3 regions of the Amycolatopsis sp. cmx-11-51 genome follow, and region 3 is predicted to be linked to each of the others. Evidence: riboswitches for the same ligand, from Rfam matches in the RefSeq annotation. Region 3 holds a riboswitch; each other region holds the start of a gene.
The links. Region 3 has a riboswitch for S-adenosylmethionine ahead of ACM6LU_RS22965 (methionine ABC transporter ATP-binding protein). Riboswitches for the same ligand answer to the same signal wherever they lie in the genome.

Region 1 (10,441 bases), on a different contig from region 3:
ACCAGCGCCTCGATGGCCGTCCACTGGTCTTCGCGCAGCCGGGCGCTATCGCCGGCCAGCGCCCGGAGGAGGGTCTCGGCGCGGTCCCGGAGAGTTGAGGTGTCCACGTCCCCACCTCTACCCCATGCCACCGACGAAGTCGCGATCGGCATGTCGTGAACGGACCGTTCATCCACGAAACCGAGGGTAATGTGACCCAGATCACCACCGATCGGTGGGTCCGGCGACCCGAGCGGGACAGCTCCACCGATGTATAGGCTCACGACCCATGTCACCACGCAGGATCGGGGTCATGGGCGGCACCTTCGACCCCGTGCACCACGGACACCTCGTCGCGGCCAGTGAGGTCCAATCCCGGTTCGCGCTCGACGAGGTCATCTTCGTGCCCACCGGCCAGCCGTGGCAGAAGTCCGACCGGGTCGTCACCCGGGCCGAGGACCGCTATTTGATGACGGTGATCGCGACCGCGTCCAACCCTGTCTTCTCGGTCAGCCGCGTCGACATCGACCGCGTCGGGCAGACCTACACCGTCGACACCCTGCGCGACCTGCGTGCGGAGTATCCGGACGACCAGCTGTTCTTCATCACCGGCGCGGACGCGCTCGAGCAGATCCTCACCTGGCGCAACGCCGACGAGCTGTTCGACCTGGCGCATTTCATCGGCGTCACCAGGCCGGGTTATCGGCTCAATTCGCAGCACCTGCCGAGTGGGAAGGTGAGCCTGGTCGAGGTGACCGCGATGGCGATCTCGTCCACCGCCTGCCGCGAGCGGGTCGAAGGCGGGGAACCCGTCTGGTACCTCGTCCCCGACGGTGTGGTGCGCTACATCGCCAAAAAGGACCTCTATCGCAAAGACCCCCGTGGCTGACCGGGTACTCTCGTCGGGCGCACCTGCGAGTAAAGCCATCTTTTGAGGAGAACTGTGACAGCCACGTCCGAGGCACGAGAGCTGGCCGTAGCGGCCGCCCATGCGGCGGCGGACAAGAAGGCGAGCGACGTGGTCGTGCTGGACGTGTCCGACCAGCTGGTGATCACCGACGCCTTCGTGATCGCGTCCGCGCCCAACGAGCGCCAGGTCGGCGCGATCGTCGACAACGTCGAGGAGCAGCTACGGCTCGGCGGGCACAAGCCCGTTCGCCGTGAGGGCGCCCGCGAGGGCCGTTGGGTCCTGCTGGACTACGTCGACGTCGTCATCCACGTCCAGCACCAGGAGGAACGCTCCTTCTACGGTCTCGAGCGGCTCTGGAAGGACTGCCCGCGGATCGAGGTCGCCGGTTTGGAGACACCCGCCGAGGAGGACCCCGCCGACGCGCAAGGCGCCTCGTGAGTCCGCGGCGGCTGGTGCTCTGGCGCCACGGTGAGACCGACTACAACGCGGCGGGCCGGATGCAGGGGCATCTGGACTCCGCGTTGACGCCGGTCGGCTGGAACCAGGCCCGGTTCGCCGTACCCGCGCTCGCCCGATTCTCACCGGATCTGGTGATCGCCTCGGATCTGCGCCGCGCGACCGACACGGCCACCGTGCTCACGGAGGCCATCGGCGTCCCGCTGCGGATCGACAAGCGCCTTCGGGAAACCCATCTGGGTGAATGGCAGGGCTTCACCGGCCAGCAGGTCGACGAGGCCTACCCTGGCGAACGCGCCCGCTGGCGGGTCGACGCGACCTGGGCGCCGCCCGGCGGCGAGTCGCGAGTGGATGTCGCCGAACGCGCGCTGGAGGTCGTCGCGGATCTGGATCAACCCAATGCCGACGCCGGCGACGCCGTGCTGCTGGCCACGCACGGCGGTCTGATCATCGCGCTGACCGCGAAGCTGCTCGGCCTGCCGGTCTCGTCCTGGCCGTCGCTGGGCGGGATCGCGAACTGCCACTGGGTCGAGCTGACCCGGCGTGACGGCGCCTGGCGCCTGGCCGCCTACAACGCGGGAATCACCGGCTGATCCATGGCCCCGCGCCTGCTGGTGTTCGGCGATTCCCTCAGCTTCCACGGCCCGGACGGCCCGCTCGCCGCCGACGACGCGCGCCTGTGGCCCAACATCGCCGCCGTAGCGCTCGGTGGCGACGCGGACCTCGTCGCCGGGTTCGGCTGGACCGCCCGCGACGCCTGGTGGTCGCTGATCGGCGACCCGCGTGTCTGGGCCGATCTGCACCACGTCGACGCCGTCGTGCTGGCTGTCGGGAGCATGGACACACTGCCCTCGCCATTGCCCACCTACCTGCGCACCGGCCTTCGTTACCTGCGGCCCGACCCGCTGCGGAGAGTGGTCCGCAAGACCTACCTGGCCGCTCAGCCGCGGCTCGCGATCGCCCTTCGGGGACGTCCGGTGGTCTTGCCGTCGAAACTGACCGTCCATTACCTCGACACCGCTGTGGGAGCCCTGCGGGTGCTGCGCCCGGAACTGCCGATCTTCGGCATCTTGCCGTCCGTGCACCGATCCGACGCCTACGGCCGGGTGCACACGGCCCGCGCCGGTGCCGCCGCCGCCATCGCCGGCTGGGGGCGGCGCGCGGACGTGCCACTGCTGGATCTGGAAGCCGTCGTCGGCGACCACGTGCTGAGCGGCCGGGGCAATCCGGACGGGATGCACTGGGGCTGGGAAGGACATGCCGCCGCCGGCGCGGAAATGGCCCGCCTGATGGCCCCGGTGTTGCGCCCCGCGGCAACGTAGGCTGGCTGCCGTGTCGGTAGCCGTAGTCACGGATTCCACCGCCCACCTGCCGGAAGGCTTCGCCGAACGGAACGGGATCCGGGTGGTCCCGCTGCACGTCCTCGTGGACGGCGTCGTCTTCCTCGACGGCGTCGAAATGGGTCCCGCTGCCTTGGCCGAAGCGCTCGGCAAACGCAGCATGGTGACGACGTCCCGGCCGACGCCCGCCGAATTCGTCAAGGAGTTCCGGGCGGCGCTGGCCGACGGCGCGGACGCCGTCGTGTCGGTCCATCTGTCCCGCGAACTGTCCGGGACCTGGGAGGCGGCGGTACTCGCGGCGCAGGAGGTCGGGCCGGACAAGGTGCGTGTGGTCGATTCACGCAGCACCGCGATGGGACTCGGCTTCGCTGCCTTGCGTGCGGCGAGTGCCGCCGCGGACGGGGCCGGTCCGGCCGAGGTGGAGGCGGCGGCGGTCGACGCGGTGAGCCGTTCGGAGACCTTGTTCGCCGTCGAGACCCTCGAGTATCTGCGCCGTGGCGGTCGGATCGGCCCGGCGGCCGCCCTGCTCGGCACGGCGCTCGCGGTGAAACCGGTACTGCACATGTCCGAAGGCAGGATTCAGCCGCTGGAGAAGGTGCGGACGATGAACCGCGCGGTGGCGCGGCTGGTCGAACTCGCGGTGAAGGCGGCCGGCGGAGGACTCGCCGACATCGCCGTCCACCATCTGGCTTCACCGGAGCGCGCCGTCGAACTGGCCAACCGGCTGGAGGAGTCCATCAGCTGTCCGGAGGGGTGTGTGGTGTCGGAGATCGGCGCCGTCATCGGGGCTCACACCGGTCCCGGTGTGCTCGGTGTCGTGATCCAGCGAGCGGGCTGAGGAAAACCCGCAACCATCCCACACGGCACTGACAGAACCCGGTGACGCGGCTCCGGCCGTCGCCGAGTTGTCCACAACACCCCACTTGTCCACAGCCCCGGGATTCACCACTGCCGCCCGCCACCCCCGCTCCGTAGCGTCGTTCACGTGTTCGACCAAACCGCCCGATCATCGGGTTCCTCCGTCAACGCCAGGCTGGCGTGGCTGGCCGCGCAGCTGTCGCCACCCACCCAGGGCCCGCCCGCGGGCAGGCTCGTGCGCCGCTGGGTGCCCGCCCGGTTCACGGCGGACGGGATACCGGTGAAACGGCGGTGGTTCGCCGTGGTGGCCGTGGTCATCGCGATGGCCGTGATCGTGGCAGGCGCGATCACTTTGTTCGGACACCGGCCAGGGGCGGAGCCCCTTCCGCCCCTGCCGTCGGCCAAGGCCGCCGGAGACGCCCCCGCCGCGGCGGCCAAGGCGCCTCTGGTGGTCAGCGTCGTCGGCCGGGTGGTCAACCCAGGCCTGGTCACGATCCCTTCGGGCGCACGGGTCGCCGATGCCCTCACGGCGGCCGGTGGGGCACAGCCCGGAACGGATCTGACCGGGCTGAACCTGGCCAGGCGGCTCACCGACGGCGAACAGGTGGCCGTCGGTGTCCCAGGGCCCGCCGCGGCGGGCCCTGGGACACCACCGGGAAAGCTCGACCTGAACACGGCCACGGCCGAGCAACTCGACACCCTGCCCGGGGTCGGCGAAGTGATGGCCAAACGCATCGTCGACTGGCGGTCCGGGCACGGCGGGTTCACCACGGTCGAGCAACTCCGTGACGTAGAAGGGATCGGCGAAGCTAAATTCAAGAAAGTCCGGGAGTTGGTGTCCGTCGGATGAACCCGTCCGCCGATCCGTCCGAAGTGGACACCGGGTCGTGGCGAGGTCAGGACCTGCGGCTCGTACCGGCCGCGGCGACGGCCTGGCTGGGCACCCTTTCCGGGCTGCTCGGCGGCTGGTGGATCACGATGCTCTGCGGTGCGGCCGCCGTGGTGCTCGCGATCGCCGCCGGAGTCCGTGCCCACCGGAAGGCGTCCCGGTGGGTGGCGGGCCTGGGTGCGCTGGCGGTCCTCGGCGTGCTCACCGCGGGCCCGGTGGCGCTGCGGATCCGGGCCGCCGAGCATGACGACCTCCGTGCCGCCGCCGTACGGGGGAGTGAGGCCACCATGAGGGTGGTGGTCACCGAGCGGCCACGTCCGGTCCGCGGCGCCGGATACGCCGATCGCCAGGCAGGCACCCGCCTGGTGGTCGTCGCCGCGACGGTGGACGCCGTGGTGGCCGATGAGCGGGCGGTGGATTCGGCAGGCCGGATCCTCCTGCTCGCTCCCGCGGAGGGATGGGCGGACCTGCTGCCCGGGCAGCAGGTCACCGCCTCCGGGCGGCTCGCGCCTGCCAAGGGTGCCGAACTCACGGTCGCGGTCCTCTCGGTGCGCGGACCGCCGTCAGCCCTCGGGCCGGCGCCCTGGTGGCAGCGAGCCGCGGAATCGCTGCGCACCGGGCTCCGGGGCCTGTGCGCCGTCCTCCCGGAGGAACAGGCCGGTCTCGTGCCCGGACTGGTCGTGGGGGACACGAGCACGTTGTCCCCGAGGGTCGAACGTGAGTTCACGGACTCCGGCATGTCCCATCTGATGGCCGTGAGCGGTGGGAATGTGGCGATCGTCTGCGGCTCGATCCTTCTTCTGCTGAGGGCGCTCCGGGTCGGGCCGCGGACGTCCGCCGCCGCGGCCGCCGCGGGGCTCGCCGGTTTCGTGGTCCTCGCCGGGCCCGCGCCCAGCGTGCTCCGCGCCGGGGTGATGGGGGCGGTCGGGTTGCTGGCGCTCGCCCTGGGGCGCAAGGGGTCGGCGCTGCCCGCGATGGCCTTCGCGGTGGCGGGGCTCGTCGTGGCCGATCCCGCGATGGCCGCCGACTTTGGATTCGCCCTTTCGGTGCTGGCCACGGCGGGGCTGGTCCTGTTGGCCCCGCGGTGGGCCGAGTGGCTGGTCGCCCGCGGTGTGCCGTCCGGCTACGCCGAGGGACTGGCCGTCCCGCTGGCCGCGTTCGTAATGACGGCACCGGTCATCGCGGGTATGGCGGGAGCGGTCAGTCTCGTCTCGGTGGTGACCAATGTGCTCGCCGCCCCGGTGGTCGCCCCGGCCACCGTGTTCGGCGTGCTCGCCACCGTCGTCGGACCGTGGTGGCCGTCGGCGGGCAGGCTGTTGGTCCGGCTGACCGAACCCGAGGCGAGTTGGCTCATCACCGTTGCCCGCCACGGCGCTCGCGCGCCGGGAGCGGTCGTGGACTGGCCGGATGGCTGGTGGGGCGGGCTTTTGGCAGCCGGTCTGCTCGTCGTCCTGCTCGTCACCGTCCGGCTGCGTCACACCAGGATCCTGCTGGCGGTCGCCTTGGCGGGCGGACTCCTCGTCTTCGTGCCGGTGCGGGTGCTGGCCCCGGCGTGGCCACCGGCTTCGTGGAGCGCTGTCACCTGCGATGTCGGACAGGGCGACGCCGTCGTCCTCGCCACGGCCGAGCCGGGGAGGGCGGTCCTGGTCGACACCGGGCCGGAACCGGGACCGGTCGACGAATGCCTGAGCAGGCTCGGGGTGGACCGTGTGCCGTTGATCGTGCTGAGCCATCTGCACGCCGACCACATCGGCGGTCTCGAATCCGTTTTCGAGGGCAGGTCGGTCGGTGCGGTCGCCGTCGGCCCGGGCCGGGCTCCCGCGTGGGCGTGGCGGAAGGTCGCCGACGAGACCGCGCGTCGTGGAATTCCCTTGCTGGAACTGGGGATCGGGCAACGGCTGGACTGGCCGGGGCTGTCGCTAGAGGTACTCGGGCCGCGGTATGTCACTCGACGATCGGTCCTCGAACAAGATGGCACGGTGATCAACAACGGCTCCGTCGTCCTGCGGGCCGGGACGCCGGCGGGCCGGTTACTGCTGACCGGCGACGTCGAACTCGCCGCGCAGGCGGACCTGATGGCCGAGGGAACCGATCTGCGTGCCGAGATCCTGAAGGTTCCGCACCACGGAAGCCGTTACACGGCACCGGATTTCCTCAACGCCGTCGCGCCACGGGCCGCGTTGGTGAGTGTCGGTGCCGGAAACACCTATGGTCACCCGAACAAGTCCACTTTGGACAACCTGACGGCTGTCGGTGCCTCGATCGCCAGAACGGACACGGACGGCGACACCGCGGTCGTCGCCGACGCGCGAGGCCTCGCCTTGGTGCGCAGGGGTGAGCCCCGCGGCCCGCCTCGTTCTTGAGGCGGGCCGGCGGGAACTCAGATGCCGAGTGCCTCGCGGACCGCGTCGGCCGACGCGCTGACGGTCGCTTTCGGGCCGATTTTGTCCTCGACGGCGTCGAGCGTCTTGAGGCCGTCACCGGTGATCAGCAGGACGATCTCCTCGTCCGGGTTGAGTTTGCCGGTCTCGATGAGCTTCTTGGCCGTCGCCACGGTGACCCCACCGGCGGTCTCGGTGAAGACGCCTTCGGTGCGGGCGAGCAGCCGGATACCTTCGACGACCTCTTCGTCGCTGACGTCTTCGATCGAGCCACCGGTGCGCTTGACCACGTCGAGGACATACGGGCCGTCGGCCGGGTTGCCGATCGCCAGCGACCGGGCGATCGTGTCCGGCTTGACCGGCTGGACGACGTCGCGGCCCGCGCGGAACGCCGCCGAGACGGGGGAGCAGCCGGTGGCCTGCGCGCCGAACACCTTGTACGGCGTTTCGTCGACGAGGCCGAGCTGTCCGAACTCGCGGAAACCCTTGTCCACCTTGGTGAGCTGGGAACCGGAGGCGATCGGCACCACGATCTGAGAGGGAAGCCGCCAGCCGAGCTGCTCGGCGACCTCGAAGGCCAGTGTCTTGGAGCCTTCCGAGTAGTAGGGCCGGACGTTCACGTTGACGAACGCCCAGCTTTCCTGCTCGGCGGCGAGCTGGGTGGCGAGCCGGTTCACATCGTCGTAGTTGCCGTCGACCGCGATCAGGTCACCGTCGTACACGGCGGTGGTGAGGATCTTGGCGCGCTCGAGGGTCTTCGGGATCAGCACGACCGACCGCCAGCCGGCGCGGGCGGCCGCGGCGGCGACCGCGTTGGCCAGGTTACCGGTCGACGGACAGGCGAGCACGTCGAACCCGAACTCGCGTGCGGCGGCCAGCGCGACGGCGACCACGCGGTCCTTGAACGAGTGGGTCGGGTTGCCGGTGTCGTCCTTGACCCAGACCTTCTTGACGCCCAACGCCTTCGCGAGCCTGTCGGCCTGGATGAGCCGGGTGGCGCCGGGTTCGGTGTTGGGGATTTCTTCGACGTTCGAGGGAACGGGAAGGAGCTTCTTGTAGCGCCAGATGTTTTTCGGCCCGGCTTCGATGTCCTCGCGGCGCACGCGGCCGAAGTCGTAGGCGACCTCGAGCGGCGAGAAGTCCTCCGCGGAAACGAACTCGGGGGCGAGCGGCTGCCGGTGTCCCTCTTCCTTCGACACCAGTTCGACGGCGGGTCCGAGATCCGGGGTCTTGGTGGTGGAGGTCGTGCCGAGGGTTGCGGTCATCGCGAGGTCCTTCCTCATCTGCCCCGCCGTGGCGGGCCGGAATTGGCACCGTGTTCGTCAGCTATCCCGCGATCGCGGGATGACAGGCTGACGCCGGTTGCCGGGGCTTCATCGGGCCGTTCCCTCTGCCCCTCTGGATGAGCGGTATTCGATTGTCGGCACGCGTGTCATCGCGTCGCCTCGCCAACACCGTACGACATGGGCCTCGCGTGGGGCCACCGTGCCCGGAACACATCACCGGACAAAGCACACGAGAGGAGGAGTGGCAGGATCGTCACCGTGACGACGCAAGCTTCCGCCCCATCGCCGCTGGTCCTGGTTCTCGGTGAGGAAGAGCTGCTGATCGAACGCGCCGTCCGCGGCGCTTCGGACGCGGCCAAAGCGGCCGATCCGACGGCGGACCTCACCCGGATCAGGGTGTCGGACCTCACAGTCCCCGCGCTCGCGGAGATGGTCAGCCCCTCGCTGTTCGCCGAGGACAGGGTGATCGTCCTCGAATCCGCGCATGACATCTCGCAGGAGCTCGCCGACGGGGTGATGGCTTACGTCAAGGCGCCCGCCGACGGCATCGTGCTCGTCGTCGTGCACAGCGGAGGCGGTCGGAGCAAGGCTGCGAAGGCGCTTCCCGCGGCCTTGAAGAAGGCCGGGGCGGAGGTCGTCGAGTGCCCGAAACTGACCAAGCCCGCCGAGCGGGAATCCTTTGTCCGTAACGAGGTCCGCCGGGTCGGCGGGAAAATCGACGGTGCCGCCGTGCTCGCGTTGATCGACGCCGTCGGCTCGGATCTGCGCGAATTGTCGTCGGCCGCGACACAGCTCGTCGCGGACGCCGGGGGAACGGTCGACGAGCAGGCGGTCCGCCGCTACCACCGGGGCCGCGCGGACGTGAACGGGTTCGCTGTCGCCGAGAAGGCCGTCGCCGGGGACATGGCGGCGGCTTTGGAGTCGCTGCGCTGGGCGATGCAGCTGGGTGTTCCGTACGTGCTGGTCGCGGACGCTCTCGCCGACGCCGTCCGGACGATCGCGCGGGTGTCCGGCGCCGGTCGCGGGAACCCGAACCAGATGGCGGGTGAGCTGGGGATGCCGCCGTGGAAGGTGCGCAAGGCGCAGGGGCAGGCCCGCGGCTGGGGGCAGGACGGTCTCGCCACCGCGATGCGGGTCGTCGCCCGGCTCAATGCCGAAGTCAAGGGTGTCGCGGCAGACCCGGAGTACGCACTGGAACGCGCCATCCTGGAAGTCGTCGCCGCCCACGGCACAAGCCGCTGAACATGGCGAAGGGCCCCGGCGACTCGCGTCGCCGGGGCCCTTCGAAAGCCGATCAGAGAGAGTTCGCGCGCTTCGCGAGCGAGGACTTCTTGTTGGCGGCCTGGTTGGCGTGGAGAACGCCCTTGGTCACGGCCTTGTCCAGCTTCTTGGCCGCGTCTTTCTGCAGTTCCAGCGCCTTGGCCTTGTCGCCGGAGTCGGCGGCCTCGCGGAACTTGCGGATCGCGGTCTTCACCGAGGACCGGATCGCCTGGTTGCGCTGACGCGCCTTCTCGTTGGTGGTGATGCGCTTGATCTGCGACTTGATGTTGGCCACGGGGGCGCTCCTCTTGAATCTCTCGGTGGTTTCACCGCCGCGCTGTGACCGGCCCTGCGCGCTCGTGAAAGCGGCGCGGGTTTCCTCCATGACGGAATGCCACACAGCGATGAAGGGGCAAGCTTAACAGTCGTCCGAGGGTGGATCGCGGCCGCCTCCGGACGAGTGTTCGGGGTACGGTGATGAGCGTAGTGCCTAGGGTTCCGTCGCCTGCCCGTTCAGCGAAACACACAATCAGGGCAGGTGGGACAGGTCCGAGCGGCACCATCGGCGGGGCTGGAGGCGCCACCGTTCATCTGACGGGACAAAAGCCTGGAGGACCGATGTTTTCCGTGTGCGCGGAAAACATGAAAGGTCCGTAGTGAACGTCACCGCCCTGTCCCTCGTCATCACCGCCGCCGTCATCCACGCGGGCTGGAACCTGGCCGCCAAACGAATCCGTCGCGGCGGAGCCCGGTTCGTCTGGGCCTACTACAGCCTCTCCGCGGTCCTACTCGCTCCCGCCATGGCGGTCTCACTGGCCGTGGAGCCGCAACGTCCACAGTGGACGTGGCTGCTCGCGGCCGCGGTCACCGCCGTGTTCCACGTCACTTACGGGGTCGTCCTCCAGCGGGGTTACGCAGTCGGGGATCTGTCCGTCGTGTATCCCGTCGCCCGCGGTACCGGGCCGTTGATCTCGGTGCTCGCGGCCGTCGTGCTGCTCGGTGAGCGGCCGGGGCCACTCGGGCTGGTGGGCGCGTTCCTCGTGGTCGCCGGGGTGCTGGTCATCGGTACCGGGCGAGCACCT
Region 2 (10,441 bases), on a different contig from region 3:
CAGGTCAGCCCGGTCGCCATCGAGAAGGCGGCGCCGGGGTTGCGCACGAGCTGGAAGTACACCAGCCCGCCGAGGAACTCGACCGGCTGCTTGCCCTCCAGCGTGGACACGGCGATCTGCTTGGTGAGGAGGTCGATCCCCCACAGCACCGCGGCGACGACGAACACCACGGCGACGCGCTTCTTGGGCAGCGGCGGCGACGGTGGCGCGGTTTCGGGCTCAGTACTCACTCACCCATTGTCCACTGAGCGTGCTCAGGTCTCCTCGGCGGCCGTCTTCGGCCTGCTCAGCAGCGCCGTGAACGCCCCGGCCAGCGCGACCAGCGACGACAGCACCAACGCGAGCTGTCCTTGGGCGAGCACCACCGCGCAGAGCACGAACGCCGCGGCCACGACCAGCACCAGCACGCTGCGGTCCAGCCAGGCGAGCAGGATCAGCCCCAGTGTCAGCAGGACCGCGCTCCGCGCGTCGCCGTCCATGTCGAGTTCCCAGTAGCCGACCAGATCCGCCAGCACGATGGCGACCAGGCCGCCGAGGGCGATCGCGAGGATCCTCCACCACCGCACGGGCTTCGTCCGCCAGGCATAGAACAGCACCGTGCCGAGGTAGACCGCGAGCACGGCGAACAGCCAGTTGTCCAGCCGGCTCATGCCGACGACCGAGACGGCGGACGCGGCCTCCCGGCTCATCTCCACGCCGTACAGGTTCTGGTAGTAACCCTGTTCGCCGCGGGGCGGGTAGCCCATCCAGCCCCCGGAGCGGCGCGGATCCCCGGCCAGCGCCACCACGATCAGCTGTGCGAATCCCAGCAACGCCAGCGGAAACCAGTAACGCGGTCGCTCGTTCCCCATGCGGGGTGAGGGTAGTGGGTCAGGCGCAGAACGGGGGCAGCTCCCGCGGATCGTTCTCCGGCACCCAGCGGCCCTCCGGCTTCTCGTACTGCCAGCGGGCGCCGCGGGCGACGATCTGACGCAGCGCCAGGACGACCCGGTCCACATGTTCGGTGGTGCTGCCGAGGCCAAGGCTGACCCGGACGGCCTGCTGGCCGGTCGAACCGGCGGCGGAGATCAGCCGCTTGGTGGCGACGTGCGCGCAGAACGCGCCGTCCCGCACGCCGATGCCGTACTCCGCGGACAGGACCGCGGCGAGCCAGCCCGGTTCGAAGCCGTCGACGACGAAGCTGAGCGTGCCGACCCGGTCGACCGGTGCGTCGAACAGCCGCAGTTCGGCGAAACCGGGGATGGCGGCGAGCCCACGCCGCAGCCGCGTCAGCAGTTCGTCTTCGTGGGCGACGATCGCGTCCCAGTTCCCGGAAAGCGTCTCGCAGGCGACACCGAGCGCGTAGACGCCGACGGTGTTGGGGGAACCGGCTTCGTGCCGCTCGGCGCCGGCGTTCCAGACCACGCCGAAGTCTTCGGAGTCGCGGGTGACGAGCTTCGTCGCGCCGCCACCGGCGAGGTACGGCTGGGCGGCACGCAGCCAGTCGGCGCGGCCGATCAGCGCACCGGCACCGAAAGGCGCGTACAGCTTGTGGCCAGACAGCGCGATGTAGTCGACGTCCAGTTTGCGCACGGAGATCTTGCGGTGCGGCGCGAGCTGCGCGGCGTCGAGCGCGATCCGGGCGCCATGCCGTCGCGCGACGGCGGCGATCTCCTTGACCGGCAACAGTTCCCCGGTCACGTTGGACGCGCCGGTGATGACGACCAGCCGCGGGCCCTGCGGGCAGTCGGCGAGCGCTTCGTCCACCGCGGACACCGCGGCGAGGCGGGTGCGGGGCGTCTCGATCCGGCGGACGTTCGGACCCTTCCACGGCAGCAGCGCGGCGTGGTGGTCGGTGTCGAACACGACGACCGACGTGTGCTTCGGCAGGCTGCGCGCGAGAAGGTTGAAGGAATCGGTGGTGTTGCGGGTGAACACGACGGTGTCGGTCGACCGCGCGTCGACGAAGTTCCGCAGGATTCCCCGCGTGCGCTCGTAAAGCTTGGTGGAGACCTGCGACGCGAATCCGGCGCCGCGGTGGACGCTGGCGTACCAGGGCAGGAATTCGTCGACCGCGTCACGCACCTTGTCCAGACAGGGAGCGCTCGCCGCGTGATCGAGGTTGGCGTACCCGATGTCGCCCCCGGTGACCAGCGGGACCCGCAGATCGGCGCACGCGACCGTCGGGATTTCGTGTGTGACAACGGTTTCCGCGACAGTGGCGGGGGTGCTGGTGCGTTCGAGAGCGAGTGTCATCGTCATCCTCCGGGCCAGGGGATCCCGACGAGGATCCCGCGCTTGCCCGTCGCACCACGCGACGAGCCAGGTCCTCACCCGGGGCACCCCACCGCGGAAGGAGGGTTGCCGGCCAGCTAGCCGGGGCTTGACGCTGACACTCGTGACCTACGAACGAAGTTAGCCGATGCACCGGCGATCAAGCCACCCCTTGCCCGCATGGTGAGACGCCGGTCACGCATTCCGCAACCGAGGAGAACCCCCGCAATTAGTCCTCTAGTTGCGGTAGTTGCGCGCGCAATTACCGCAACTAGAGGACTGATTGCGGGAGGTCAGACGCGGAATCGGCCGGGCAGGGGAATGGTCGAACGGGACGAGACCTCGGTCGCCGTACCCGAGTACTGATCGGTGCCCGCGGTGAACTGCCAGCCGCCGAAGATCTTGCGGTCGACGGCCTCGCCGTGGGCGTCGGCGACCTTGGTCGAGAGCTCGTCGTAGGACACGCCGTTCCAGTTGCCAGCGCCGACACCGAAGTCGCGCGAGTCGCCACCCTTGACGGTGGCTGTGGGCAGGGTCCACAGGGTGAAGTGCACGTGGGCGCCGGTACTGCGGCCACCACAGGGCAGCGCGTTTCCGGTCAGGCCGAGGGCGTCGCCCGGGACGACCCGCTGGCCGTCGGTGACCGAAATGTCCTCCATGTGGTAGTACCCGGTCCGCCAGCCACTCGCGTGGTCGATGGTCACCCAGTCGCCCCCGTCGCAGTGCTGAACTCGGACGGTGCCCGCCAGCGGCGCACGCACGGTCTTGTTCCCAGGACTGAAGTCGATGGCGTTTTTCACGCCGGAGGTGCCGTTGTCCGAGTGAATTCCCGCCGAGTAGACCGACTGACCCGTGTCGAACGGCAATCCGAACGCGGGAAACGCGCCGGCCGCGGAGGCTACCGGAGCGGAGAGAACCACCCCGACGAGTGCAGCCGCAGCCCCCAGAACGGCGAACCGTGCAGGAAGTTTCGTCACCTTGCGTACTCCTTAACCCGTGACACTCACCCATTCGATGGAGTCAATTGCGGGAAAGGTAGTCCAAAGGGGGACGAAGAGGAAGAAGTTTCTGAGATCAACCGACGAACAGCTGGTGCCGGTTCGTGACCTATTGGCCGGATTCGCCCTTCCACCTGGCGAGGCGACCGGCCCGGTCGACGGCACGGAGCCGTCGTTCGGCCGCGTCACGCGCGTCGGAGGTGGTCACGACGAGTAACTGATCGCGTTCCTGGAGCCGGGTGTTCTTGTTCGGCGTGAAGCCGGTGCCGTCCCGGACGAGCAGGCTGATCGTCGCCCCGACCGGAAGCCGCAGTTCGGCCAGGTAGACGCCGTGCATCTTCGACCCGGAGTTGATCCGGACCTGCAGGAGTTCGGCACCCATCTCATCGAGTGGCGCGGAGTCGACGTCGATTTCGTGCGCTTCGGTGTGCTGAGCCAGCCCGAGCACTCTCGCGAGCGGGGTCAGCGTCGCCCCCTGAAGCAGGGTCAGCACGATGACCAGCACGAACACCGCGTCGACCAGCTCCTGCGCGCCGGGCACGCCGGACGACAGCGGGATCAGTGCGAGCACGATCGGGACCGCCCCGCGTAACCCCGCCCAGGACAGGAACACCTGTTCTCGCCACGGGATCTTGAACGGCAGTGCCGACAGCACCACTGACAGCGGCCGGGCGAGCAACAGCACGACCGCGCCCGCGACCAGGCCCTGGACCAGGCTCTCGAAGATCCTGCTCGGCGATGCGAACAGGCCGAGCAGCACGAACAGCCCGATCTGCGCGAGCCAGCCGAGCCCTTCGGCGAAGGACAGTGTGTCCGACCGGTGCGGCAGCTTCGAATTCCCCAGCACCAGGGCGGCGACGTAGGTGGCGAGCAGGCCCGACGCGTGAGCCAGCTGCCCACTCGAGTACGCCACGACGCAGACCGCGACCGTGGCCAGCGGATACAGACCGGTGGCGGGAAGCGCCGCCCGGCGCAGCGCGAACGCCCCGCCCCAGCCGAAGGCCAAGCCGATCACCAGCCCGGCGCCGAGTTCGTAGACGACCAGCAGCGGCAGCGACCAGTCAACGGTCGTGCCCTCGGCGAGGACGACGACGGCGATGTAGGCCGGGGCGTCGTTGATCCCCGACTCGATCTCCAGCGCACCGACGAGCCGCTTCCCGATCCCCGCCGATCTCAGCACCGAGAAGACCGCGGCGGCGTCGGTCGACGCGAGCACCGCGCCCCACAGCAACGCCATCCGCCAATCCAGGCCCAGCAACCAATGCAGGGCCGCGCCGGTGACCGCGATACTCACCACGACGGCCACTGTGGACAGTGCGATTCCAATGCCCAGCGAGGGTTTCACGGCCGTCCACCGGGTGGTGAGACCACCTTCGGACAGGATCATCACCAGTGCGGCGAGGCCGAGCGACTGGGTGAGTTCAGGGTTGTCGTACTGGATGCCGAACCCGGCTTCGCCGAGCAGGACCCCCATCCCCAGGTAGAGCAGCAGCGAGGGAAGGCCGACCTTGATCGACACCCGGACGGCGATCACGGCGACGAGGAGAACCGCGCCACCGGTACCCAAGATGAACGGGAGCTGTTCCATGTCGCCTCCCGTCCGGCCGCCGTGAGGCCTCCAGAATAGTGAGGCGGTGATCGTCACACCTTCGTGCACCGCTCGACGGCGAGCCGAACGGACTGTGTTACAGACTGTCCTTTACGGACTCCGCAGGGCCATCAGGTCGACACCTAGTTCCGCGAAGGGTTTCGCCGCCGCGGGCAGGACCTTCACCGCTCGGTTGCCCTCACGCGACAACCAGCCGGCACTCACTCCGTGGGACAGTAACGCCGCGGGGACCCGGCCCGCCAAATGATCACGGCGGACTGTCCAATCCAGACAGTCGCGGAGCATCGGACGGCGGCTATCGGCGATCTCCACCCCGAGTGTGCCGAGCACGTCGCGCCCGCGACCGGTCAACGTCAGGCCGTCGGCCTCGTCGATCAGCCCGGCGGCGAGCATCCCGTCCCGCAGCGCGACCCCGACCGTCCCGGCGAGGTGGTCGTAGCAGGTCCGGGCGAACTCGAGCCGCTTCACCCGGACCGACGACCGCAGCCCCTTCACCGGGCGGTGTTCGGCGTGCTGCGCCAAATGCTCGATCAGCTCCGCCACCCGGGGATCGGCGATCCGGACGTAGCTGTGCCGCCCCTGTTTGACCCGGACGACGAACCCGGCCTCGGTCAGCTTCGTCACGTGCTCGCTCGCCGTCGACGCGGCCACTTCGGCCGCTCCGGCCAGCTCGGTCACCGTCCAGGCACGCCCGTCGAGCAGCGCGAGGCACATCGACGCGCGGCTCGGATCGGCGAGCACGGCCGCGACCTCGGCCAAGGCGATCGTTTCCATGCGCTCACCGTAGAAGACCCACAGTTCGGCACGGACCGAAATATCAGCCCGCCAGGAACCTCGCCGCCAGCTGGACCGCGGGTTCGGAGTCGTTGGCGCCTTCGAGCATGACGGCGAACGCGACGTCTCCCCGGTAGCCGACGAACCAGCCGTTGGCGTCGGCACCCGAGCCGAACTGCGCGGTCCCGGTCTTGCCGAAGACGTTTCCGCTGCCCTTCAACGCCTTCGCGGTCCCCGTCGTGCAGACCTCGCGCATCATCGCCCGGACCTGGTTCAGCACCCCGGCAGGCGGGGCCTGGTAGCCGGCGTTGACGTTGGTCTCCAATCCCTGCCACAGCTTCGGCACCACCGGTTTCCCCGTCGCGACCGTGGCGGCCATGAGCGCCGCGCCCAACGGGCTGACCTGCACCTTTCCCTGTCCGATCCCGGCCTCGACTTGCTCGTCGGCGCTACTCGACGGTTCGACCTTCCCGGTTTCGGTGGCCAGTCCCGGGATCTCGAAGTCGGCGTTGAGGCCTAGCTGGCTCGCGGCCTTCGCGAGGCCGTCGGCAGGCAGTTGCCCGGCGAGCCGCCCGAAGGTCGTGTTGCACGATGCGGCGAACGCCGTCTTCAGCGAAACAGTCCCCAGGTCGAAACCGTTTTCGTTCATGAGTGTGCGGGTCCGGATCTGCTCACTCCCAGGGCAGGCCATCGGCGAGTCGGCGGAGACCCCGCCCTGCTGCAGCGCCGCGGTCGCCGTGGCGATCTTGAACGCCGAACCCGGTGCGTACAGGCCGCTGAGCGCTTTCGGCTGGTTGCCCGCCGCCGCGTTCTGAGCGACCGCCAGCAGGTCACCGCTGGTTTTCATCGCGACGATGATCGCCGAACCTTGAAGGCCGTCGACAGCCTTCTGCGCGGCACTCTGGGACGCCACGCTCAAGGTCGAGACCAGCGGCTGGCCGGCTTCTTCGGCCTGGCCGAAGAGTGTTTCGACCGGTTTGCCGGAAGCGTCGACGCGCGACACGGTGACGGTGGCCGGGGTCCCGGTTCCGCCGTTCTGCTCGGACGCGACCTTGGACAGCGCCCCCTGCAGGATCGGCGCGACACCCGCCGCGTCACCGCCGACGAGAGCCTTGCCCTCCCTGTCGGCCACGACCGGCTTGGCCGAAACGGGCGCGACGGAGAGCCACTGACCGGCTTCGAGTTTCGGGTGGATCACCGACATCGCCCAGCGAACCACCCATTTCCCGGCGTTGCGGACCAGGTCCAGCTTGCCCTCGTACTTCCAGACGCTGTTGCCCGTGAAGGTCCAGGAGGCGTGGAAGGTGGCCGACGTGCTGGTCGCCTCCCCCGGCGTCGTCGGGACCTCGCCGAGGGCCGCTTCGACCGCCGTCGGGGTGAGCGCGCCGCGCGCCGCGGACAGCGCCGCGGTGGCCGCCGGCGGGTCATCGACCGGGGCGGTGTTCAGGTCGCCGGCCTCGAACTGCCGCAGGAACCGGGCGGCGACCCGCGCCGGGCTCTCCTGCGCTGTCCCGGTGGGCTCCCCCGGGCCACCGGTGGCGGCGGGCGCCTGATCCTCCTTGACCAACAGCACCACCGCGGCCACCACGATGGCGACGACCGCCAGCGCGGCGCCGATCAGGATCCCTCTTTTCCGGCCAGGACTCATGGACTCGTTCTCCCCCAGTGCGGCACGTCCTTCACGCGCTCCGGGTCAGCCTGCCGATTTCCTCCGCGCAAGGCCGTTTCCCAGCGAGAAAGCGACGGTTCCGAATCCGTTTCGTGATCCCGGTGGTCCAGACCGCGTTCTGGATGAGATGAACGGGACTTTCATGGCAAATTTGCCATGAAAGTCCCGTTCATCTCACTCTCGGAGTCAGGCTTTGGCGACCGCCACGGTCACCTTGGTTCCCTCCCCGACCGTCCCGGCCGAGCCGTCGGCGACGGTACCGTAGGCCACCGAAGTCGCCAGGGTCTCCGAAGCGATGAACTCCTCGTGCGTGGTCGCGGCCGTGACCACGTCCTCCGGCGCGTCGACGGTGAGCGCGATCCGGTCGGCGACGTCGAGACCCGCGTCCCGGCGGGCCTGCTGGACGACCCGGACCAGGTCGCGGGCCAGGCCCTCGGCCGCCAGTTCGTCGGTGACCTCGGTGTCGATCAGCACCAGACCCGCTCCGCCCGGCAGTTCCGCGGCCGCACCGCCGCCCTTGGCGACCAGGCGCCGCTCGTACTCACCTTCGATGAGTTCGATGCCGGCGGCCACGACGGCTCCGCTCTCCGACGTCGTCCATTCGCCCGCCTTGACGGCCTTGATCACCGTCTGGACGTCCTTGCCCAGCCGCGGCCCGGCGGCGCGGGCGTTGACCGCGACCTCGAACCCGCCGTGCGTGGCGACCTCCGTGGTCAGTTCGACGGACTTGACGTTGACCTCGTCGCGCAGGATGTCGGTGAACTCGCGCAGCGAATCCGCCTCGTCCGCGGCGACGACCAGTTTGGCCAGAGGCAACCGGACCCGCAGCTTGTTCGACTTCCGCAGCGAAAGCGCCGAAGAGGCCACCTGACGCACCCGGTCCATCGCCGTCACCAGCGCCGCGTCGGCGGGCAGGTCGAGCGAGTTCGGCCAGTCGGTCAAGTGGACCGAACGGCCACCGGTCAGCCCACGCCAGACGACCTCCGCTGTCAGCGGCAGCAACGGCGCCACCACCCGCGACGTCACCTCCAGCACGGTGTGCAGGGTGTCGATCGCGTCCTGCTCACCCGCCCAGAACCGGTCGCGCGACCTGCGCACGTACCAGTTCGTCAGCACCTCGAGGAAGTCACGGACGGTCGAGCAGGCACCGGCGACGTCATAGGTGTCGAGCGCGTGCTCGACGTCGGTCACCAGTTCGTGCGTCTTCGCCAGCGCGTACCGGTCGAGGACGTGCTTGGAATCCGTGCGCCACTGGCCTTCGACGCCCTCGGCGTTCGCGTAGAGCGCGAGGAAGTAGTACGAGTTCCACAGCGGCAGCACGGCCTGGCGGACAGCGTCGCGGATGCCCTTGTCGGTGACGATCAGGTTCCCGCCGCGCAGGATCGGGCTCGCCATCAGGTACCAGCGCATCGCGTCGGAACCGTCTCGGTCGAAGACCTCGTTGACATCCGGGTAGTTGCGCAGCGACTTGGACATCTTCTGGCCGTCCGAGCCCAGCACGATCCCGTGCGAGATGCAGGTGCGGAACGCCGGCCGGTCGAACAGCGCGGTCGCCAGCACGTGCAGCAGGTAGAACCAGCCGCGCGTCTGCCCCATGTACTCGACGATGAAGTCGCCCGGGTAGTGGTGCTCGAACCACTCGGTGTTCTCGAACGGGTAGTGCACCTGGGCGTAGGGCATCGAGCCCGAGTCGAACCAGACGTCGAACACGTCCTCGATCCGGCGCATGGTGGACTTCCCGGTCGGGTCGTCCGGGTTGGGCCGGGTCAGCTCGTCGATGAACGGCCGGTGCAGATCCTCCAGCCGCACGCCGAAGTCACGCTCGAGTTCTTCGAGCGAGCCGTAGACGTCCGTGCGCGGGTACGCCGGGTCGTCCGACTGCCACACCGGGATCGGCGTGCCCCAGTAGCGGTTCCGGGAGATCGACCAGTCGCGGGCGTTCTCCAGCCACTTGCCGAACTGGCCGTCCTTGACGTTCTCCGGGTACCAGGTGATCTGCTGGTTCAGCTCGATCATCCGGTCCTTGAACTCGGTCACCGCGACGAACCACGACGAGACGGCGCGGTAGATCAGCGGGTTCCGGCAGCGCCAGCAGTGCGGGTACGGGTGTTCGTAGGTCTCGTGGCGCAGCAGCACCGCGCCCTGGCGACCGGCGGAACCGGTGCCGTTCTTGAGATCCTTGATGATGTTCGGATTCGCGTCGAACACCTGCTGGCCCGCGTAGTCCGGCACGGTGGCGTCGAACTTGCCCTGCGCGTCGACCGGCGTGACCGGGGCGATCCCGACGGCGTCGGTGACGGCCTTGTCCTCTTCACCGTAGGCGGGCGCGATGTGCACGACACCGGTGCCGTCTTCGGTGGTGACGTAGTCCGCGGACAGCACACGGTGGGCGTTCTCGTGCCCGGCGAAGTACGGGAACGGTGGGGCGTAACGGGTTCCGAGCAGCTCGGTGCCGGTGTAGTGCCCGACGACTGTCGGCTCCTCGCCGAGCTCGCGGGCGTACGACGCGACGCGTGCTTCGGCGAGCAGGAACCGCTTGCCGTCCTGTTCCGCCGACTCCACCACGACGTACCGGACATCCGGGTGCACCGCGGTCGCAAGGTTGGACGGCAGCGTCCACGGCGTCGTCGTCCAGATCAGCAGATAGGTGCCGTCGAGCTCGTTGTCGTTGCCCTCCAAGCGGAACCCGACCGTGACGGCCGGGTCCTGGCGGCTGGCGTAGACCTCGTCGTCCATGCGCAGCTCGTGGTTGGACAGCGGGGTCTCGTCGCGCCAGCAGTAGGGCAGGACGCGGTAGCCCTCGTAGACGAGGCCCTTGTCCCACAGCTGCTTGAACGCCCAGAGCACCGACTCCATGTACGTGACATCGAGCGTCTTGTAGTCGTTGTCGAAGTCGACCCAGCGGGCCTGGCGGGTGACGTAGTCCTGCCATTCGCCGGTGTAGCGCAGCACGGACTCGCGGCACGCGTCGTTGAAGACGTTGATGCCCATGGCGTCGATCTCGGACTTCTCGGTGATCCCGAGCTGGCGCATGGCTTCGAGTTCGGCGGGCAGACCGTGCGTGTCCCAGCCGAAGCGGCGCTCGACGCGCTTGCCCTTCATGGTCTGGTAACGCGGCACCAAGTCCTTCACGTACCC
Region 3 (10,441 bases):
CCTCGGCCGTCGCCGCGAGCCTCGCCCGCTCGGCCCGGGCGAAGATCCAGTCCGCGTACCCACCTTCGTACTGCTCGACGCGACCGTTGGAGACCTCCCAGGTCACGCTCGCGACCGTGTCGAGGAACCACCGGTCGTGGGTGACGACCACGACCGCGATCCTGCGGTTGAGCAGGTGATCCGCGAGCCAGCGCACACCTTCGACGTCGAGATGGTTGGTAGGCTCGTCGAGGACCACGAGGTCGAGTTCACCGGTGAGAGCCGCCGCCAATGCGACACGGCGGCGTTCGCCACCGGACAGGTTCGCCGTCGACGTTTCGACACCGAGAGCAGTGATCCCCAGACCATCCATAATGGACCTGACCCGCGCGTCAGCGGCCCACTCATGTTCGGCGCCGTAGCGCTCCAGCACGACGTCTCCGACTGTGCTGCCGACCGGGAGTTCGGTTCGCTGGGTGACCACGGCCATCCGCAAGCCACGGACTTGACTCACCCGTCCCGTATCCGGCTCGCTGATCCCCGCGAGGACCTCCAGCAGCGTCGTCTTCCCGCCCCCGTTGAGACCGACGACGCCAATGCGCTGCCCCTCCGCAACGCCGAGCGAAACACCGTCGAGCAGCGGGCGCACCCCGAAGGACTTGCTCACCGACTCCAGGTTGACCAAGTTGGCCATGCCTCAGCCGATCCTTTCCAAAAAGCTTGCACCACAACGAATTAGTCGACGTCCATTTCGGACATCCTCACGCGTGTACTCGAGGCGGAGCCGGCCGCGGCGCATCGTCTCCGCCTACCAGCTTGGCGCCGGGAACCGGCCCGTGTGCGACACGCACCGTGCGACAGACCCCCGCACCGGACAGCTCCGCGGCGACCTCGACTGCAGACTGGGCATCCGCGCACAGAAAAGCGCAGGTCGGCCCAGACCCGGACACGGTGCCGGCGAGCGCACCCGCGTTGACTCCCGCCCGCAACGTGCGACGCAGCCCGGGACGCAACGAGACGGCGGCCGCCTGCAGGTCATTGCCGAGAAGCAGTGCCAGCTGCCGCGGGTCACCGGACGCCAGCGCCTCGACCACCGGAGTATGCGAACCGATCCGAGGCGGACTGCCCTCTTCACGCAACCTGTCCAGTTCTCCGAACACCCGAGGGGTCGAAAGACCACGCTGATCGAACGCCAGAACCCAATGGAACGTGTGCCTCGACAACACCGGCACCAGTTGCTCGCCTCGGCCGGTACCCAACGCTGTCCCACCGTAAAGGGCGAAAGGAACATCGCTCCCGAGCTTGGCGGCGATACCCGCCAGTTCGTCTCGGGAGATGTCGAGCTTCCAAAGTGACGCGAGCCCCACCAGGGTCGCGGCCGCGTCAGCGCTGCCCCCGGCCATCCCGCCGGCTACGGGGATGCCTTTGCGAAGCACCACTCGGACCTTGGACTCGCCGTCGGCCTTGCCGACGTGGGCCGCCAGCGCCTGCGCCGCCTTCCACGCGAGGTTGTTGGCCCCGGTCGGTACGGAACCTTCTCCTTCGCCATAGACCTCGACGCCCGGGTCCTCGGTGACCGCCACGGTCACCTCGTCAGTGAGAGAAAGCGCCTGGAAAACGGTCACCAGCTCGTGGTAGCCGTCCGGGCGTACGTCACCGACCGACAGGTGCAGGTTGACCTTGGCGGGAACCCTGACGGTTACTGGGGGCGGTACGACGGCGAGCACGAGTCAAGCCTACGTGGCCGCTCCACTTGTGCTGCCACCAGGAGAAAAGAGAACAGGACGAGTCAGACACGAAAGGGCCGCCCTGGACGGATTTCGTCCTGAGCGGCCCGGTCGTGGAGGAGTCAGGCAGCGACGCCCTGCGGCCCGCGGACCGGGTGGGTCACGTGGCCACCGCGTTCGGCGATCCAGGCGAGCGCGGCATCCGCGCGCTCACCGCGCACACCGAGACGGAACCTGCCGACCGGCGTGTCGCCGATCCGGGTCAGGCCGCCCCCGATGGTGGCGAGTTCGACGTCGAAGCGACCGGCGGCCTCAGGCAGCAGCGCACCGACCGATGCGAAACCGACAAGCACGACGTCCACCGCGCGGTCGTACTTCGACGTCTGCGCCCGTCCGGTCTCGATCGAGGGCAGCAGCGCCTGCGCGGTCCGGCTGGTCGGGTCGGAGACCAGGTCGAGCACGGTTCCACGTTCGATGATCGCCCCAGCCTCAAGAACCGCGACGTCGTCGCAGACACGGCGGACCACACCGGCATCAGGAGTGGTGAGCAGCACGGTGACTCCGAGCTCGGCGCGCGCGCGGTCGAGCACGGTCAGGACCGCGCCGGACTCTTCGGGCTGCACACCGGCGGTCGGGTCGTCAGCCAAGAGCACGGACGGCCCGGCTGCCAGAGCCTTGGCGATGGCCACTCGGCGCAGCTGCCCCTCGGTCAGATCACCCGGCCGCTGCCCCGCTCGCGGGGTGAGTCCGACCAGATCGAGCAGGTTGCCGACCCGGTTACGGCGCTGCGGCCCGTCGAGGCCGAGCTGTTCGAGCGGCGACGCGATGTTGCCGGCGATGGTGCGCTCGGCGAGCAACTCCGGCTTGGTGCTCACGACACCGACCTGCCGACGGATCTCCCGCAGGCGGCGGCCGTCAAGGGTCCCGGTGTTCAGGCCGTCGAGGCGGACCACGCCCCGGTCCGGGCGCTCCTGAAGTCCGATGCAACGAGCGAGGGTCGACTTGCCGGAGCCGGCCGGACCGACGACTCCGAACAACGAGCCTGCTTGGATGTCCACGCTGACATCGCGCAGGGCGACGACGGGATTTCCGTTGAGGGGAAAGGACTTGGACAGGTTTTCGACAGTGATCACGAAGGGCTCCATGCAAAGGGGGCGCTGCTTCTTTCGAGCGCGCCAACCGTCACCGAGTGACCGTCCAGAACGGACGGGCTTCAGAGGTAAGGGAAAGACTCAGGCAGTAACGGTGGAGCGTCGACACGCACTTACCGTGCGGCGACCTTCATCGACGACGCGTCGCCTGGTCAGCAGGAGCGGGTGGGTGACCCTGTTCATTAGGCACAGCCTCCATCGGTCCTGGCGGTAGCACCTGCCCTGTTGAGGGTGGTTGCTGCGACTTCGGCGAGCCAGGTCTCTCAGTCGCTCGGGATGGCTCACTGAGTAAAACCGATCCCACTAGATGAAAGCAAGCGCGTAGGCGCAGATCACACGTCTGGTCGTGTCCATAATACAGGATTTGCTGTCCGCATCCTGAGACCACGGCTGAGGTCTCAGGATCGCGTCAGGCCGCTGCCTGCTAAGACAGGTTGGACCAGACGGATCGAGAAGAGGATTTACGCTGTCGTGCTGACCTCAGCCGAGACTCGCCCGCGCGGCGCCGGTCACACCTGCGACGGCGATCAGTCAGTCGCTGCCGCGATACGGGCGAACTGGTGAACATCCAACTGTTCACCGCGGGTCTTGGGGTCGATACCCGCCTTTTCGAGCAACTCCCCCGCACGTTCGGCGGAACCGGCCCATGACGCCAAAGCCGCCCGCAGCGTTTTTCGCCGCTGCGAGAAAGCGGCATCGACCACGGCGAACAGCCGCTTCCTCTCCACGGACGACACCACTTCGCCTCGCTCGAAAGCGACGAGGGCTGAATCCACGTTCGGAACAGGCCAGAACACCGAGCGAGGTACCGCGGCGACCTTACGTGTCTTCCCGTACCACGCGAGCTTGACGCTGGGCACTCCGTAAGTCCGACTGCCAGGGCCGGCCGCCATCCGGTCGGCGACTTCGGTCTGGACCATTACGAGACCACTGGTCAACGAGGGCAGCTCGGCGAGCAGATGCAGCACAACAGGAACGGCGACGTTGTACGGCAGATTCGCGACGAGCGCCGTCGGCCGTTGAGGCAGGTCGTCCACCGTGATCCGTAGAGCGTCCGCTCCGACAACCGTCAGCCTTTCGGCCCCACCGCGTTCGGCCACGGTGTTCGGGAGCCGCCCGGCCAGTACGGGGTCTATTTCGACCGCGACGACCTCGGCACCGGTCGCGAGCAGCCCGAGTGTCAGCGAGCCAAGCCCCGGCCCGACTTCCAGCACGACGTCACCTTCGCCGACTGCCGAAATGTCGACGATCCGGCGCACCGTGTTGGGATCGTGCACGAAATTCTGGCCGAGCTTCTTGGTCGGCCGTACGTCCAGCTCGGCCGCCAGCGCCCTGATCTCCGCAGGCCCGAGCAATTCAGTCACTCGACGATCGTAGCCAGCCTTCGTAAGCCGCGATTGGCCGGTGGACGACCACCCCAGCCCCAGTCGGCCCCGAGGACAGCGCCAGCCTCCGCTTGGCCGCAACTCGCTCGCGCCATCCTCACGGATTCTCCCAGCTGACCCGTGTCATACGCCAGGGTGATCGGTGCAGGTTCACATCGCCGGAGCGTGATCAACGTGCACCCGATCGATACCGTGCATTCGTTCGACTCAACCTCGACAATCGAGGGATGACCAGCACAAACATTCCCAAGGCCTTCCCGCTGAATCTGCCGGAAGGTGACGCCGATCTGCTTCTCGACGAGTTGCAGACACGGCTACGCGAAGGGCGACGCCTGGTCGCCGAAGTCGGCCAGATCCTGGCCGAGATCGAGTCACGCGGTGTCCGAGACCTCTTCGGATACAACTCGATCGCCGTCTTCTACGAGCACGTGGCCCGGGTTCCCCGAGCCGAAGCGAAGAAGGTGACGGCTCGAGCACTCGCACTCAACTCGAGACGCGCGCGCGACGGGACCTCGACTCCACCCGTCGCGCCTTTGACCGGAGCCGCGGCCGTCACAGGCGCATTGGCCGAGGGCAGCATCGACCGAATCGTCACGGTTCTGCGGAGACTCCCAGAGCACATCGCCGCGAACGTCCGACTCGACGCCGAGAGGGACCTGGTCGATCTCGCCAGCGTCGCGAGACCGCGCGACGTGACGATGGCTGGAACCGACGTGCTCGCACGTCTCAACCCAGATGGGAACGACACCGAGGACCCCAACCCGAAGACCCGGCGAAGCGAGTTCTGGTTGCGTCAGAAACGCACTGGCCGTTGGGACATGCGCGGCGACCTCGATCCCGAGACAGGCGCCCGCCTGAACGCGCTTCTAGTCCCACTCGCGCATCCGGTCCCGAACGGAGAAGCCGACACCCGCACTCCGGCGGAGAGACGCGGCGACGCTTTCACAGAAATCGTCGGCGTTGCGGAAGCCGGCCCGGATATCCCTTTGCCTCGGCAGAGGCAGGAGCCGGTCGCTGAGCGGCCGCAGCCCGCGAAGCCCACCGAGAAGCCGACGGACCAACCCACGACCGGCCAAACACGGAATGAGAGCCAGCAAAGCCAGCACCGCGACGACAGCAGCGTGCGAGCAGAGACCGCCGCTGAACGATCTAGGGCCGCGACCCACCTAAGGTCTCCGCGCTGGTGGTCACGGCGGCCGAGATTCGGCGCTACACAGCCTCAGCTGCCCAAGACGGCCTGAAGGCCACCTTGTGGGCAGTTAGAAAACCCACACGATGACCTTCAGGGGGGAGGGAGAACGATCTGGCGGTCAGGCCTTCTTGCCACAGTGCGGCCAGGCGCCGTAGCCACCGCGGCTGTCGCGGAGCTTCTCAGCGACAGCGATCTGCTGGGCCTTGCTGGCCTGGTGCGGGTAAGCGGCGTACTGCGAGCCACCGTAGGCATCCCAGGTGCTCTTGTTGAACTGCAGGCCACCGTAGTAGCCGTTGCCGGTGTTGGCGGCCCAGTTACCGGTCGACTCGCACTGCGCGATGCGGTCCCAGGCGCCGGCGTCACCGATGACCGGATCGGCGGGCTTCTTCGTACCGACCTTGACGATCTTAGGCTTGGCCTCGGTGATGACCTCTTCCGAGACCTTCTCGCGGCCGACCTCTTTGCCATTGCGCTTGGTGACCTTGTAGGTCACGGTCTTCTGGCCCGGGGTACCCGGGTCTTCGACCTTGGTCTTGCCCTTTTCGAGCTCCGGGTCGTCGACCTTCTGTTCGGGCGGTGCGATTTCCTCGTTCTGTTTGACCATGGTGACGCCGGTCCGGCTGACGTGGACCTCGGCACCGTCGACCAGCTTGACGTCGAGACCACCGATGGCCTCATCGTCCGGGCCGAGGGTCATCCGCAGCTCACCGAGGAATTCCTTGGTGGTGACCGAGTTGGTTTGAACCTTGCGCGGTTCGTTCGCGCCGTCATAGACGGTGACGTTCTTGAGGGTCTTGACCTCGACGGTGGCGCCCTCGAGCGGAAGTTCACCGTTCTGCGGCATCGAAGTCCAGGTACCGGACTTCGCGAGATCGGAACGGCCGAGCTGGTTCAGGGCTTCGCTGAGGTTGGTCGCGCGAACCCAGGATTCCTGCGATACGCCATCGACGACCAGATTGAGCTTGCGGCCACGCTCCAGCTTGATGACGCCGCCGTCGCCCACCGCGGCCTGAGGCGAGGGCGAGAGAGAGTCGTGCGCGCCGACCGAAAGACCGGCGTCTTCAAGGACTTCGCCGACCGTGTCGCCGAAACTGTGAACGGTCTGCTGCTGACCATCGATGTCGAGCGTGACGCTCTTGTTCATCGCGATCGCGGCCGCGCCGCCACCGCCGAGGGTGAGCAGTACCGCCATGACGGTTCCCTTGAGGAACCGCTTCTTCCAGACGCGGGTCGCGCTCGAGATGACCTCGTCCTTGGTCGCGGCCTTCATCGGCGCGCCCGCGGTGCGGTCCTCGGCCACTTCGTCCGGAATGACGATCGGCGGCAGCATGGTGGTCTCGGCGCTGATGAGGCGGATCAGCTCGTCGACGTCGACGTCGATCTCGGCCATCAAGGTGTCGGCGTCGGGACCGAGCGCGGCCAGGATGTCCTGGTGCGTGATGCGCGGGTCATCAGAGTAGTCCAGCTCGCCGTAGTGAGTGTCGCGGTCGAGCACGGCAACCGAACCGGCGGAAGCGAAGGTGTTCGTCTCCGCGCCGAGGCGCGAGGCATCCTGCCTACTGCTACCAGTCACTGGGTCGTTCCCTTTCCCAAGACGTCAAGGAGCTCGACTACTGCTCCACAACGTCCTTCGTCTCGATGCGCACTTCGGCACACCTCTAGAAGTCCGACACCCGCAGCCAGCGCCATCGTCACAGTTCCAGGCTGTACCGCTCCTGGTTCCGCTTCCCCGACGTGCACTGACGTGACTGTGGGCGTAACAGCCGGAAACCGCATGAGCGGATACCGACCGGCACGATCACGGGACAGTAACGAACCTCGTCGGGTTGCGCAAACACCCCTCGGAGTGTCGTGACGTTGGTCACTCATCAGAGTGGCCCATTGCTGATCACTAATGTTGCAATCCGTTCAACTGGGGGTGACTGTCGGCAAACGGAAGACCCGCTCAGCGGTCACTCGTACCGATTCGGCCACCTCGTGCACCGCCTCGCCCCTGAACGAGGCCAGGTGACGAACGGTGTAGGCGGCGCAGTAGGGCTCGTTCGGTCGTCCACGGAACGGATGGGGGGTCAGAAACGGCGCGTCCGTTTCGACGAGGTACTGGTCCGCCGGAACGATCCGTGCCGCCTCATGGAGGCCTCGGGCGTTGCGAAAACTGACCGTGCCGGCGAACGAAAGCACGTATCCAGCATCGATGCAGCGGCGAGCGACCTTTTCATCCCCCGAGAAACAGTGGAAGACGACTTGCTCGGGCGCCCCCTCTTCCTCAAGGATCCGAAGGACGTCGTCGTGAGCCTCTCGATCATGGATCATCAGCGGCTTGCCGATCCGCTTGGCGAGATCGATGTGCCACCGAAAGGCGTCCTGCTGAGCGTCATGGGGCGAGTAATCCCAGTAGTAGTCGAGGCCGGTCTCACCGACCGCGACCACTCTGGACTCTTTCGCGAGACTCTCCACTTCGGATTTCTCGGCCTCGCCGAAATCCTTGGTACGCGTGGGATGGATCGCGACGGCGGCCCAAACGCGAGGGTCCCAAGTGGACGCTTGCGCGGCCCAGCGGGCGGCCGCGAGATCGTCCGCGACGGTGATCACCCGCGAAACACCGGCGCGTTCGGCGCGATCGACCATGGCTGTCACATCAGCCGCGGTGACCGCGCCGCACGCGTCGAGGTGGGTATGCGCGTCCACCACCGAAACCGGCAACCTGTCCGGGATCGGTGGTAGCTCCTTCTTCTCCGCAGCCATCAGCTGATCACTTCGAGATCGGTGCCCATTCGGGCCCGGTCTCGCCGAGCTCCGGGTCCAGTTTGGCGAACAACGGGGTCGGCTTCTCCAGCGGCTTGCCGACCTCGATCGGCACGGACTTCCAGCGCGCCTGCTCGGTCTTGTAGTCCCCGGTGATGATGGGGTTGATCCGGCCGGGGATGTCGAGGTCCTCGACTTCCCGCAGTTCGGGCTGGGCCGCCCAGACACCGGAACCGCCGAGTGCTTCGTACACCTTCTGAGCCGAGTGGGGCAGGAAGGGAGTCAGCAGCGTGTTGGCGTCTGAGACGACCTGAAGCGCGGTGTGCAGGACACTGTCACGGCGAGCGGGATCGTCCTTGAGCTTCCAGGGCTCCTGATCCGAGAGGTACCGGTTCGCGGCGGTCACGACGCGCATGGCCTCACTCGCCGCCGCCTTGAACCGCGACCGCTGAAGGTGGGCGCCGGCGGTGTCGAATGCCTTGCGGGAGAGCTCCTTTAACTCCTCGTCGACCGCGGTGGGGGCGTCCGGACGCGGAATGGCGCCGACGTTCTTGTGGGCCATCGAGATGGACCGGTTGACGAGGTTGCCCCATTCGTTGGCCAGCTCGAAGTTGGTCCGGCGGACGAACTCGTCCCAGGTGAAGTCGGTGTCCTGGGTCTCGGGGCCCGCGACCGAGATGAAGTACCGCAGGGCGTCCGGACCGAAGTCGCGCAGGAAGTCGTGGACGTAGATGACCGTGCCGCGCGAGGTCGAGAACTTCGAGCCACTCATCGTGAGGAACTCGCTGGAGACGATCTCGTCGGGCAGGTGCAGCTTGCCGTACTTGCCCGGCGCTCCACCGCGGTCGCCCTCGCCGTTGTGACCGAAGAGCAAGGCGGGCCAGATCTGGGCGTGGAAGGTGATGTTGTCCTTGCCCATGAAGTAATAGGAGCGGGCGTCCGGGTTGCTCCACCACTCCTGCCAGGCGTCCGGGTCGCCGGAACGGCGTGCCCATTCGACGCTCGCGGAGAAGTAGCCGATGACCGCGTCGAACCAGACATAGAAGCGCTTCATCGGCTGGTCGCGCCAGCCGTCGAGCGGGATCTTCACGCCCCAGTCGAGGTCGCGGGTGATCGGCCGAGGGCGCATGTCGTCGATCAGGTTCTTGGTGAAGTTGAGGACGTTCGGGCGCCAGTCGGTCTTGCTGGACAGCCATTTGCCCAGCGTGTCGACGAACGCGGTCAGGTCGAGGAAGTAGTGCTCGGTCTCGACGAACTTCGGCGTTTCACCGTTGATCCGCGACTTCGGGTTGATCAGCTCCCCGGCGTCGAGCTGGTTGCCGCAGTTGTCGCACTGGTCACCGCGCGCACCGTCGTAGCCGCAGATCGGGCACGTGCCCTCGATGTAGCGGTCGGGCAGGGTGCGGCCGGTCGAAGGGCTGATCGCGCCCCGTGTGGTCTTGGGAACGACGTAGCCGTTGCGGTGCAGCGCGAGAAAGATCTGCTGCGTGACGTCGGCGTGGTTACCCGTGGTGGTGCGGGTGAAGAGGTCGTAGGTGAGACCGAGTCCTTGCAGGTCTTGGCCGATCTGACGGGTGTACTTGTCCGCCGTCTGCTGGGAGGTCAGGCCTTCCTTGTCCGCCTGGACGGTGATCGGGGTGCCGTGTTCGTCGGTCCCGGACACCATGAGCACCCGGTTGCCGGCCATTCGCTGGTAGCGGGAGAAGACGTCGGACGGGACGCCGAATCCGGACACGTGGCCGATGTGGCGGGGGCCGTTGGCGTAGGGCCAGGCCACCGCAGTCAACACTGGGGTGCTCATGCTTGTTTAGCCTACGGACGTCGTCTAAGGCATTGTTGTTCGGGAGAGGATCGGAGGTCTCGGTGTCCGCCACGCGTCTGCTGGTACTGGGTGTCGTGCGCATGTACGGGAAGGCACACGGCTACCAGGTCCGGCGCGAGCTTCTCTCGTGGGCGGCCGACAAGTGGGGCAATGTCCAGCCGGGGTCGATCTATCACGCGTTGAAGAAGATGACCGCCGAAGGCCTCCTGGAACAAGTCGAGGACATCGAAGCGGGCGGCGGGCCCGATCGGATCGCGTACAAAGTGACCGACGACGGAGAGACCGAGTTCCTCGTGCACCTTGGCAGGGCGTTGTCGAGCGACGACGCGACCGGGTACACGCTGTCGGCGGCGGTCACGTTCATGCCGACGCTGCCTCGCGTCCAGGTGCTGGCCTTGCTGAAACAGCAGCTGGCGAATATGGAAGCGCACGCTCAGTCG

Region 1: another riboswitch for S-adenosylmethionine. It lies ahead of thrC (threonine synthase); the one in region 3 lies ahead of ACM6LU_RS22965 (methionine ABC transporter ATP-binding protein).
Region 2: another riboswitch for S-adenosylmethionine. It lies ahead of ACM6LU_RS14135 (aminotransferase class V-fold PLP-dependent enzyme); the one in region 3 lies ahead of ACM6LU_RS22965 (methionine ABC transporter ATP-binding protein).

The regions. Positions count from the first base shown of each region.
Region 1 covers NZ_JADNQO010000009.1:91,994-102,434, reverse strand. Annotated here, with positions in the region: gene ACM6LU_RS26960 (RecQ family ATP-dependent DNA helicase) at 1-107, opposite strand, end outside; gene nadD (nicotinate-nucleotide adenylyltransferase) at 269-868, shown strand; gene rsfS (ribosome silencing factor) at 923-1,327, shown strand; gene ACM6LU_RS26945 (histidine phosphatase family protein) at 1,324-1,938, shown strand; gene octT (diglucosylglycerate octanoyltransferase) at 1,942-2,667, shown strand; gene ACM6LU_RS26935 (DegV family protein) at 2,678-3,523, shown strand; gene ACM6LU_RS26930 (ComEA family DNA-binding protein) at 3,671-4,393, shown strand; gene ACM6LU_RS26925 (ComEC/Rec2 family competence protein) at 4,390-6,795, shown strand; gene thrC (threonine synthase) at 6,813-8,078, opposite strand; SAM riboswitch class I at 8,090-8,222, opposite strand; gene holA (DNA polymerase III subunit delta) at 8,358-9,341, shown strand; gene rpsT (30S ribosomal protein S20) at 9,394-9,654, opposite strand; gene ACM6LU_RS26905 (EamA family transporter) at 10,016-10,441, shown strand, end outside.
Region 2 covers NZ_JADNQO010000003.1:147,907-158,347, reverse strand. Annotated here, with positions in the region: gene lspA (signal peptidase II) at 1-230, opposite strand, end outside; gene ACM6LU_RS14140 (hypothetical protein) at 255-851, opposite strand; gene ACM6LU_RS14135 (aminotransferase class V-fold PLP-dependent enzyme) at 871-2,235, opposite strand; SAM riboswitch class IV at 2,269-2,383, opposite strand; gene ACM6LU_RS14130 (M23 family metallopeptidase) at 2,547-3,230, opposite strand; gene ACM6LU_RS14125 (potassium/proton antiporter) at 3,361-4,839, opposite strand; gene ACM6LU_RS14120 (ArsR/SmtB family transcription factor) at 4,951-5,634, opposite strand; gene ACM6LU_RS14115 (penicillin-binding transpeptidase domain-containing protein) at 5,678-7,282, opposite strand; gene ileS (isoleucine--tRNA ligase) at 7,490-10,441, opposite strand, start outside.
Region 3 covers NZ_JADNQO010000006.1:252,942-263,382, reverse strand. Annotated here, with positions in the region: gene ACM6LU_RS22975 (ATP-binding cassette domain-containing protein) at 1-673, opposite strand, end outside; gene ACM6LU_RS22970 (4-(cytidine 5'-diphospho)-2-C-methyl-D-erythritol kinase) at 741-1,706, opposite strand; gene ACM6LU_RS22965 (methionine ABC transporter ATP-binding protein) at 1,829-2,839, opposite strand; SAM riboswitch class I at 3,050-3,140, opposite strand; gene rsmA (16S rRNA (adenine(1518)-N(6)/adenine(1519)-N(6))-dimethyltransferase RsmA) at 3,385-4,221, opposite strand; gene ACM6LU_RS22955 (DUF222 domain-containing protein) at 4,470-5,483, shown strand; gene ACM6LU_RS22950 (transglycosylase family protein) at 5,553-6,929, opposite strand; gene ACM6LU_RS22945 (TatD family hydrolase) at 7,343-8,179, opposite strand; gene metG (methionine--tRNA ligase) at 8,187-9,980, opposite strand; gene ACM6LU_RS22935 (PadR family transcriptional regulator) at 10,043-10,441, shown strand, end outside.